Regions from separate parts of the Streptomyces sp. NPDC059452 genome, predicted to be linked through region 1. Evidence: riboswitches for the same ligand, from Rfam matches in the RefSeq annotation. Region 1 holds a riboswitch; the other holds the start of a gene.
The links. Region 1 has a riboswitch for cobalamin ahead of metE (5-methyltetrahydropteroyltriglutamate--homocysteine S-methyltransferase). Riboswitches for the same ligand answer to the same signal wherever they lie in the genome.
Positions count from the first base shown of each region.

Region 2: linked by a shared signal. The riboswitch ahead of ACFW9Z_RS32140 (cobalamin biosynthesis protein) and the one ahead of metE (5-methyltetrahydropteroyltriglutamate--homocysteine S-methyltransferase) in region 1 are both predicted to bind cobalamin.

Region 1 covers NZ_JBHYVE010000034.1:228-4,443, forward strand. The annotation lists gene metE (5-methyltetrahydropteroyltriglutamate--homocysteine S-methyltransferase) at 1-2,278, opposite strand, end outside; cobalamin riboswitch at 2,439-2,654, opposite strand; gene ACFW9Z_RS31450 (hypothetical protein) at 2,907-3,104, shown strand; gene cobF (precorrin-6A synthase (deacetylating)) at 3,287-4,093, opposite strand.
Region 2 covers NZ_JBHYVE010000036.1:28,032-33,365, reverse strand. The annotation lists gene ACFW9Z_RS32150 (putative cobaltochelatase) at 1-200, opposite strand, end outside; gene ACFW9Z_RS32145 (cobyric acid synthase) at 197-1,894, opposite strand; gene ACFW9Z_RS32140 (cobalamin biosynthesis protein) at 1,891-2,841, opposite strand; cobalamin riboswitch at 3,030-3,163, opposite strand; gene ACFW9Z_RS32135 (hypothetical protein) at 3,323-3,556, opposite strand; gene ACFW9Z_RS32130 (anion permease) at 3,569-4,858, opposite strand; gene ACFW9Z_RS32125 (class II aldolase/adducin family protein) at 5,136-5,334, shown strand, end outside.

The DNA.
Region 1 (4,216 bases):
CGACCAGGTTCTCCAGGGAGGCCCGGGTCTCGGGCCACCCCCGGGTCTTCAGGCCGCAGTCGGGGTTCACCCACAGGCGCTCGGCCGGGATGGCCTCAAGTCCCTTGCGGAGGAGGGCCGCTGCCTCTTCGGTGCTCGGGATGCGCGGGGAGTGGATGTCGTAGACGCCGGGTCCGGCCTCACGGGGGTAGCCGTGGGCGGCCAGTTCGCGGGCGACCTGCATGTGCGAGCGGGCCGCCTCCAGGCTGATGACGTCGGCGTCGAGGTCGTCGATGGCCTGGACGATGTCGCCGAACTCCGCGTAGCACATGTGGGTGTGGATCTGGGTGTCCGGCCGCACCCCGGAGGTGGCGAGGCGGAAGGACTCCGTCGCCCACTCCAGGTACGCGGCGTGCTCGTCGGCCCGCAGCGGCAGCGTCTCACGCAGTGCGGGCTCGTCGACCTGGATCACCGAAGTGCCGCTCGCCTCCAGGTCGTCGACCTCGTCGCGCAGGGCGAGTGCCACCTGGCGGGCGGTCTCGCCGAGCGGCTGGTCGTCGCGGACGAAGGACCAGGCGAGCATGGTGACCGGGCCGGTGAGCATGCCCTTGACGGGGCGCTCGGTGAGCGACTGCGCGTACGTCGTCCACCGCACCGTCATCGGCTCGGGGCGCGAGATGTCCCCGGCCAGGACCGGCGGCCGGACGTAGCGGGTGCCGTACGACTGCACCCAGCCGTGCTGGGTGGCGAGGTAGCCGGTGAGCTGCTCGGCGAAGTACTGCACCATGTCGTTGCGTTCGGGCTCGCCGTGCACCAGGACGTCCAGCCCGGCCTTCTCCTGGAAGGAGAGGACCTCGCGGATCTCGTCCTTGATCCGCTCCTCGTACCCGTCCTCGTCGATCCGGCCCGCGCGCAGATCGGCGCGGGCGGTGCGGAGTTCGGTGGTCTGGGGGAACGAGCCGATCGTGGTGGTCGGCAGCAGCGGCAGCCCGAGGTGGGTGCGCTGGGCGACGGTCCGCTCCGCGTACGGCTGGGAGCGGCGGCCGTCGGCGTCGGTGATGGCCGCCGTACGGGCCCGGACGGCCGGGTCGCGGGTGATGACGGCGTCGGTACGGGAGGCCAGGTCGGCCCGGTTGGCGGCGAGTTCGGCGGCGATGGCCTCGGTGCCGCCGGACAGGCCGCGGGCCAGGACGACGATCTCCTGGATCTTCTGCTGGGCGAAGGCGAGCCAGCGGGCGATCTGCGGGTCGATGTCACGCTCGGCCCGGGCGTCCAGCGGGACGTGCAGCAGGGAGCTGGAGGCGGAGACGTCGACCCGGTCCGCGAGGCCGAGGAGGGTGCCGAGGGTGGCGAGCGACTTCTCGTAGTCGTTGATCCAGATGTTGCGGCCGTTGACGACGCCCGCGACCAGCCGCTTGCCGGGCAGTCCGCCCGCCGCCGCGAGGTCGGCGAGGTTGGCTGCGCCCGACTCGGTGAAGTCCAGCGCGAGCCCCTCGACCGGGGACTTGGCCAGCACCGGCAGGGCCTCGCCGAGCCGTCCGAAATAGGAGGCGACCAGCAGCTTGGAGCGGTCGGTGAGGGAGCCGAGCTCGCGGTAGGCGCGGGCGGCGGCGTTCAGCTCGGCCGGGGTGCGGTCCTGGACGAGGGCGGGCTCGTCCAGCTGCACCCACTCGGCGCCCGCGGCCCGGAGGTCGGCAAGGACCTCGGCGTACACGGGCAGGAGCCGGTCCAGCAGGGTCAGCGGCTCGAAGTCGGCGGCCACCCCGGGCGCAGCCTTGGCGAGCAGGAGGTAGGTGACGGGTCCGACGAGGACCGGGCGCGGGGTGTGCCCGAGCGCGAGGGCCTCCTTCAACTCGGCGACCTGCTTGGCGGAGTCGGCGGTGAACACCGTGTCCGGGCCCAGCTCGGGCACCAGGTAGTGGTAGTTGGTGTCGAACCACTTGGTCATTTCGAGCGGGGCCACGTCCTGCGTACCGCGGGCCATGGCGAAGTAGCCGTCGAGGGCGTCGGTGCGGACGGCCTCGCGGTGCCGCTCGGGGACAGCGCCGACCATGACACTGGTGTCCAGAACGTGGTCGTAGTACGAGAAATCACCGGTCGGCACTTCGTGGACTCCGGCCTCGGCGAGCTGCTGCCAGGTTCCCCTGCGCAGTTCGGCGGCGGTCTGCCGGAGGGTGTCCGCGTCCACGCGGCCCTTCCAGTAGCCCTCGATGGCCTTCTTCAGTTCACGGTTCTGACCCTGGCGGGGGTAGCCGTACACGGTGGCCCGTGCTGCCGCGGCTGCGGGCTTCGCTGTCACGTGACTCTCCTTCGCGAGCATGGATCCAGCTGATCCCGGGACGGGACGCGGACGCGAAGGGGTGACGAATCGGGCGGAAAGCCGACACGTTGACCGTGTCCGTCCACCCGACGGTTACGCCGACCCGCCCACGAGGTCACCGGGAACTCCGCACACGAACGGTCGCGTGCGGGCAACGGGCAGGTCTTCGGACTCGCGGGCACGCCTGCCGGGGCAGACACCTACTGGCCGTCGCTTCCCAGGCCCGGCCGGGCCCAGTGCGTATGACGGCGGTCGTTCCCACTCACCGCTGCGGGGCAGTCCCGGATTCCCACCGGGTTCCCTCTTACGACACCCTGCCTGGCGGACAGGGCGAACCAGCTGCACCGGTCACCCTAAGGGGGCGACCGCCGGGCGCACACCGTTGTTCACACTTCGGACGGTGATATGAGACACGACCTCCGAACGGGTGACGCGGGTTCCGCTCCTCTTCGCCGGTTCGCTGACTTGCGGTCAGTTCGTGCGGGCATGGTGACCCAGATGTAACCGAATGGCGTAGGCGAGCCGGAACCACAGAGCGTCACAGGCCGTTCTTCTTGCCAATACCCGGCCGCCGACCCGCGGCGGCGACGAATGAGGGAAGCGCCATATGAAGAAGACAGTCGGGTGGGCCCAGGACGGCGACGACTGGACGATCACCGTGAACGGCACCCTGTACCGGGCCGTCGAGCGGCCCACCGATGGGCGCGTGCACAACTATCTGGTGCGGGGCAACGACCTCACCGCCGAGTGCCCGAGCCTCGGGCACGGGCTCGGCGTGATCAGGGCGCACGAGTCCCGGAGCTGACCTCCGGCCGGGTCCGACGACGAGGTGCGGCGGCCGCCCGCGCCTCGCCCGGCCCGCCACTCCTTGTCCGGGCCCCCGCTCACGGGCCGGGGCCCATCAGCGGCCGACGCCGCCCGCGCCTCCGGGGTGCCCGGCCGGGCAGGCCGCAAGCGCCGCCCGCGCCGCCTGAGGCGTAGGCGCCCTCAGGCCCCCGCGCCGCCCGGCGTCCCCGGGCCCTGGCGCAGCAGGTACGTGTCCATGATCCAGCCGTGCCGTTCGCGGGCCTCGGCGCGCACCCGGCTGATCCGCCCGGCGACCTCGTCGAGCGGTCCGGAGACCAGGAGTTCGTCCGGGGTGCCGATGTAGGCGCCCCAGTAGATCCACAGGCCCCGGCCCGTCAGATGGGTGAAGGTCTCGTGGCCGTCGAGCATCACGACGATGTCGCCGTCGTCGTCCGGGAACCCCTCGGCGAGCCGTCTGCCGGGGGTGATGTGGATGGGGCGGCCGACCTGGTTCAGGGAGGTGCGGTGGCGGGCGGCGAGCGCCGAGACGCTGCTGATGCCGGGGATCACCTCATGGCCGAATTCCACCGTCCCCCGGTCCCGGATGTCCTCCAGGATCGCGAGGGTGCTGTCGTACAGGGACGGGTCGCCCCACACCAGGAACGCCCCGCACTCCCCCGGCGCCAGCTCCTCGATGATCAGGCGTTCGCAGATGTCGGCGCGGCGGTGGCGCCAGTCGTGCACCGCCGTCGTGTAGCGCCCGCGGTCGTCCTGGGTGCGGTCCCGCCAGGGGTCCTCGGCCTCCACGACCCGGTAGGGGCCGGTGAGGTGCTCGGCCAGGATGTCCCGCCGCAGCCGGGTCAGGGAGTCCTTCTCCCGGCCCTTGCCGAGTACGAAGAAGACCTGCGCCCTGCGCATGGCCTTGATCGCGGCGAGGGTCAGATGGTCGGGGTCACCGGCACCCATGCCGATGACGAGGATGTGGCGTGGTGGTGGCGCGTCGCTCATGTCGGCCGATCATGCCAGGGGCGGGCGCCCGATCGGGCCAGGGGGCGGGGCGGGCGAGCGCGCCCGGGGCGAGGCGGGGTGGACTTACTAGGACGTCCAACTATATGTTCGTGAGCAGAGGGG
Region 2 (5,334 bases), on a different contig from region 1:
TCACAGGAGAACCGGCACCCGGGTACGACGGAGACCTCGGGCATCAGCGCGGCGAGCGCCCGTACGGCGGTGGACTTGGCGGTCCCCTTCTCGCCCCGCACGAGCACCCCGCCGACGGCCGGACTGACCGCGTTCAGCAACAGCCCGAGCCGCAGGTCGTCCTGTCCGACGATCGCGGTGAAGGGATACGGCGTACTCACTTGGCCTCCTCGTTGACGTGAACATCCGTCACTGCGTTCCGGGCTTCCCCGGGCCCTTCAGAGCTTTCAAGCCCGTGGGACTTGCGGGCTTCTCCCAGCGCCTCCGGGCGAGCGAAACCAAGCCCCTCCGGCGATTGAGGAGCGGGGTCCGGGGCAGCACCCCGGCTCTCCGCCGCACCCGCATCCAACGGCGGGGCCCCCGGCGGCACGAACGGCAACCCGGGCGGTGCCCCGCCCTCGATCAACCGCCACAACGCCTCCGTATCCGCGTGCTCCTCCACCAGATCCCCCAGCCGGTCCAGCTGCTCCTCCCGCAGCACCCCGAACCGCGTGTCCGGCGCGGGAACGAACCGCCGCCCCGAGGCCCGGGCCACCTCCACCAGGAACCGCCGCCGGAACGCGTCGCTCTCCAGCGACCCGTGCCAGTGCGTCCCCCACACCGCCCCCACCCGGCACCCGTCGAGGAACGGCTCCCCGCCCCGTACATCGGCCACCCCGTGGTGGATCTCGTACCCCTCCACCGCCTCACCCAGCGCCGAACCCACCGGCCGCGCCAGCGTCTTGGCCCGGTCGAAGCGAATCCGTACGGGAAGGACCCCCAGCCCGTCCACGACCCCCGCCCGCGACTCCACCTCGTCCTCGATGCGCTCACCGAGCACCTGGAACCCGCCGCAGATCCCCAGCACCGGCCGCCCCTCCGCCGCCCGCCGGACCAGCGCGTCCGCCAGCCCCCGCTCGCGCAGCCAGGCCAGCGCCTTCACCGTGCCGCGCGTCCCGGGCACGATGACGAGGTCCGCGTCGGCCAGTTCGTCCGCCCGGTCCACGAACCGCACGACGACGCCCGGTTCGGCGGCCAGCGCGTCCACATCCGTGAAGTTGGACATCAACGGCACCGCGCAGACCGCGACCCGCAGCACGTCCTCCCCGTGGGGCGGCGCCACGACCGACTCACGCACCGCACCCCGCAGGGACACCCGCAGGCCGTCCTCCTCGTCGATGCCGAGCCCGTGGGCGTACGGGAGGACCCCGTACGTCCGCCGCCCGGTCAGCCCGTACAGCATGTCGAGCCCCGGTTCCAGCAGCGAGACGTCACCCCGGAACTTGTTCACCAGGTAGCCCGCCACCAGCGACTGGTCCTCGGCGCTCAGCAGCGCCGTCGTCCCGAAGAACGAGGCGAAGACCCCGCCCCGGTCGATGTCGCCGACCACGAGTACGGGGAAGCGGGCCGCCCGCGCGATCCCCATGTTCACGATGTCGGTGCGGCGCAGGTTGATCTCGGCCGGTGACCCGGCCCCTTCGCAGATCACCGCGTCGTACGTCGACCGCAACTGCTCCAGACAGTCCACGACCGTCCCGAGCAGCGCCTCCTGACGGCCCCCGTGGTAGCCCCGGGCGCTCATCTCTCCCACCGGCTTGCCCATCAGGACGACCTGGCTGGAGCGGTCGCTGCCGGGCTTGAGCAGTACCGGGTTCATCAGGGCCGTCGGCTCCACCCGGGCGGCCTGCGCCTGCATGGCCTGGGCGCGCCCGATCTCCGCGCCCTCGCGGGTGACGAAGGAGTTGAGGGACATGTTCTGCGCCTTGAACGGCGCGACTTTCACGCCCCGGCGCACCAGCCAGCGGCAGATGCCCGCTGTGACGACGCTCTTGCCCGCGTCCGAGGTCGTCCCCGCGACCAGCAGCCCGCCGCTCATACCCTGCCCCGCTTCCGTTCCACGGCCAGCCTGCCCGCCACGCACACCCCGAGGGCCAGTGCGCCCACCCGGCGCGACAGCCGCACCGCGCGTTCGATGTCCGCACTCCGCACGTCCCGGCCGGACGCCCCGTTCAGGACCGGCCGGTGCTCCACGCGCCCCGCGTACGCCAGCGTCCCGCCGAGCCGTACGCCGAGCGCCCCCGCGAACGCGGCCTCCACCGGTCCCGCGTTCGGGCTCGGGTGGCGCCCCGCATCCGCCCTCCAGGCGCGTACGGCCTCCGTCGGCCGCCCGCCCGCCGCCACGGCCAGCGCCGCCGTCAGCCGGGCGCCCGGCCACCCCACCACATCGTCCAGCCGGGCCGAGGCCCAGCCGTAACGCCGGTGGCGGGGCGACTTGTGGCCGACCATCGCGTCGAGCGTGTTCACGGCCCGGAACCCGACGAGCCCCGGCACCCCGCCGATCGCCCCCCACACCAGCGCGCCGACGACGGCGTCCGAGGTGTTCTCCGCGACCGACTCGACGACCGCGCGGGCGATCTGCGGCCCGTCCAGGGAGTGCGGATCGCGCCCGCACAGGTGCGGCAGCCGCTCCCGGGCCACCTCCAGGTCCCCGGCGGCCAGCGCGCCCCCGATGGCACGGGCCTCCCGGCCCAGCGACGTACCGCCGACGACCGACCAGGTGGTGGCGGCGGTCAGCGCGACGGCGAGCGCGGGACGGTCCCGTACGGCACGGGCGGCGAGTGCGGCGGCCCCCACGGCGCCTCCGGCGCAGATCAGGGTGTGCAGCGCGCCCCGCCCCCGGTCGTCGCGCCACAGCAGGGACTCCACCCGGGCGGCGGCCCGGCCGAAACCGGCGACGGGGTGCCCTCGGCGCGGGTCGCCCAGCAGAGCGTCGGCGATCAGCCCGGCGGTGGCGCCGTACGCGAAGACGCGACCGGCACGCACCTGGCCACGGGCACGCACATCGGCACCGGCACGCACCCCGGCGCGCACATCGACACGCACGGGGTCAGGCCGTCGCGGGTCGGGACGTTCCGGCGTGAAGGGGCACGGGATGCGGCGCTCGGCGGCCAGGCATGGCGTTAAGTCCTTAACTCAGGGTCCGCGCCCTGGTTCGACGTGACCGGCGACGAGAGTCTCCTGGCTTCCGGATCCGCAGTTCCCCCGGCCTTCCAGCCCGCGTGGTGGGGGCCGTGACATCCGGTGTGGGGGAGTGCTCCCCGGTGACAGTGGCGGGACCGCGCCGGATTCGCACCGGCTTCCTCTTCTGTCGCCGTAAATGGCTCCGGCAGTCCACCACGCTGCGAGAACGGCCGTCAACTTGCTGTTGACCTGCGGAGCTCCAGTGTGCGCAGACGCACATCGGGCCGGACACACGGTGGTGTGTCCGGCCCGAAGGAGTGCGGAGGGGGTGCGGTGGGGCGCGTCAGGCGACGATCAGATAGATGCCGTACGCGACCGCCGCCACGCACGCCGCGAAGCAGGCGTACGCGCTGGTGCGCGCCAGTACGGCCGAACCGCCGGAGGCTCCGGCGCCGCCGGCCGGGGCCGACAGCTTGGAGAGAGCGACGATGCCCACGGTGAAGAGGGCGACCAGGACGACGGTGACCACGAGACTGACACCGAAGACGGAGGCGAGAGCTGCCCAGTCGATTTTCATACGGATCTGTCCTTACACCGTGGCCGAGGGCCGCGCCGTGTCGTCGGGCGCCGCGGTCGGAGCCGGGATGGTGGTCGAGAGGTCGGTGGGGTGGGCGCCGAGGGTGGGCGGCGGCTGGACCGCGGCGATGGCCGTGGTCACGACGCCCTGGGGCTCGACGTCGGCGACTGTGCCGTGGTCGGCCGTGCCGTCCGTGTCGTTGACGTTGGTGTGGTCGACCGGCTCGCGGCGCGAGGCCAGCCAGATGGCGAAGGAGCCGCCGACGAGGATGACCGCGGTGGCGGCGATGCCCCACGGACCCTGCTTGGTGAGGAACTCGGCACCCGCGCCGACCAGGGCCGCGGCCGGGAGCGTCAGACCCCAGGCGACGAACATCCGGGTGGCCGTGGACCAGCGGACCACACCGCCCTTGCGGCCGAGGCCCGCGCCCATCACGGCACCGGAGCAGGACTGGGTGGTGGAGAGCGAGAAGCCGAGGTGCGAGGAGGCCAGGATGACCGTGGCCGCGCTGGTCTGGGCGGCGAAGCCCTGCGGCGGCTGGAGGTCGGTCAGGCCCTTGCCCATGGTGCGGATGATGCGCCAGCCGCCGAGGTAGGTGCCGAGCGCGATGGCGACACCGGCCGAGACGATGACCCACATGGGCGGGTTGGAGCCCGGGGCCAGGACACCGCTGGTGACCAGGGCCAGGGTGATGATGCCCATCGTCTTCTGGGCGTCGTTGGTGCCGTGGGCGAGCGAGACGAGACCGGCGGAGGCGATCTGCCCGGCCCGGTAGCCCTTGGCGGTCGACTTCTGCTGGTTCGGGTCGGTGACGTTCCGGTTGATCCGGTACGTCAGCCGGGTGGCCAGCATCGCGGCGATACCGGCGACCAGCGGGGCGGCGATCGCGGGCAGCAGCACCTTGGTGACGACGGTGCCGCCGTTGATCGAGGACCAGCCGGCCGACATCACGGCGGCGCCGATCAGACCGCCGAACAGGGCGTGGGAGGAGCTGGAGGGCAGCCCCAGCAGCCAGGTGAAGAGATTCCACAGGATGGCGCCGACGAGCGCCGCGAAGATGACCTCGGTTCTGATGCCGTCTTCGTTGACGATCCCGCCGGAGATCGTCTTGGCGACCTCCACCGACAGGAACGCGCCGATCAGGTTGAGAACGGCGGACATGGCCACCGCTGTCTTGGGCTTCATCGCGCCGGTCGAGATGGTGGTCGCCATCGCGTTGGCGGTGTCGTGGAAACCGTTCGTGAAATCGAACACGAGAGCTGTTACGACCACAATCGCAAGCAGCAGCGTGATGTGTTCCATTTACCCAGGCAATCGTTCGACGTCAGTGGCTCGTGGACCGTAGGCAACCTGGGTGAACGGAAGATGAACTGGGCGGGTCGCTGTGGTGACCCCAACTGGAGTCGAGTGGTTCCGTTTGTGTGCGGGAGGGGCTGCGGAAGGCCGGTGGGGCACCGGCTGGGCTGCCCTTTACCCCTCATTGGCGAAGACTTTGACGGGCCGTTCCGGCCCCGGAAGAGATCCCCGTCACGTGGGGGATCACGTTCCGCTTCCGGGTCGTCACCCCTACGCTCGCCCCATGAACGAGCAACAGCCGGAATCCGTCGTCCGGGCCTGGCGGGAGGTGGTCGACACCGCCCGCCGGAGCGCCGCCGACGGCCTGGTCGTCGGCACCTCCGGCAATGTGTCCGCCCGGGTCGGGGACCTGGTCCTGGTGACCCCCAGCGGGGTGCCCTACGACCGGCTCGGACCGGGGGACGCGGTCGGGGTGGACCTCA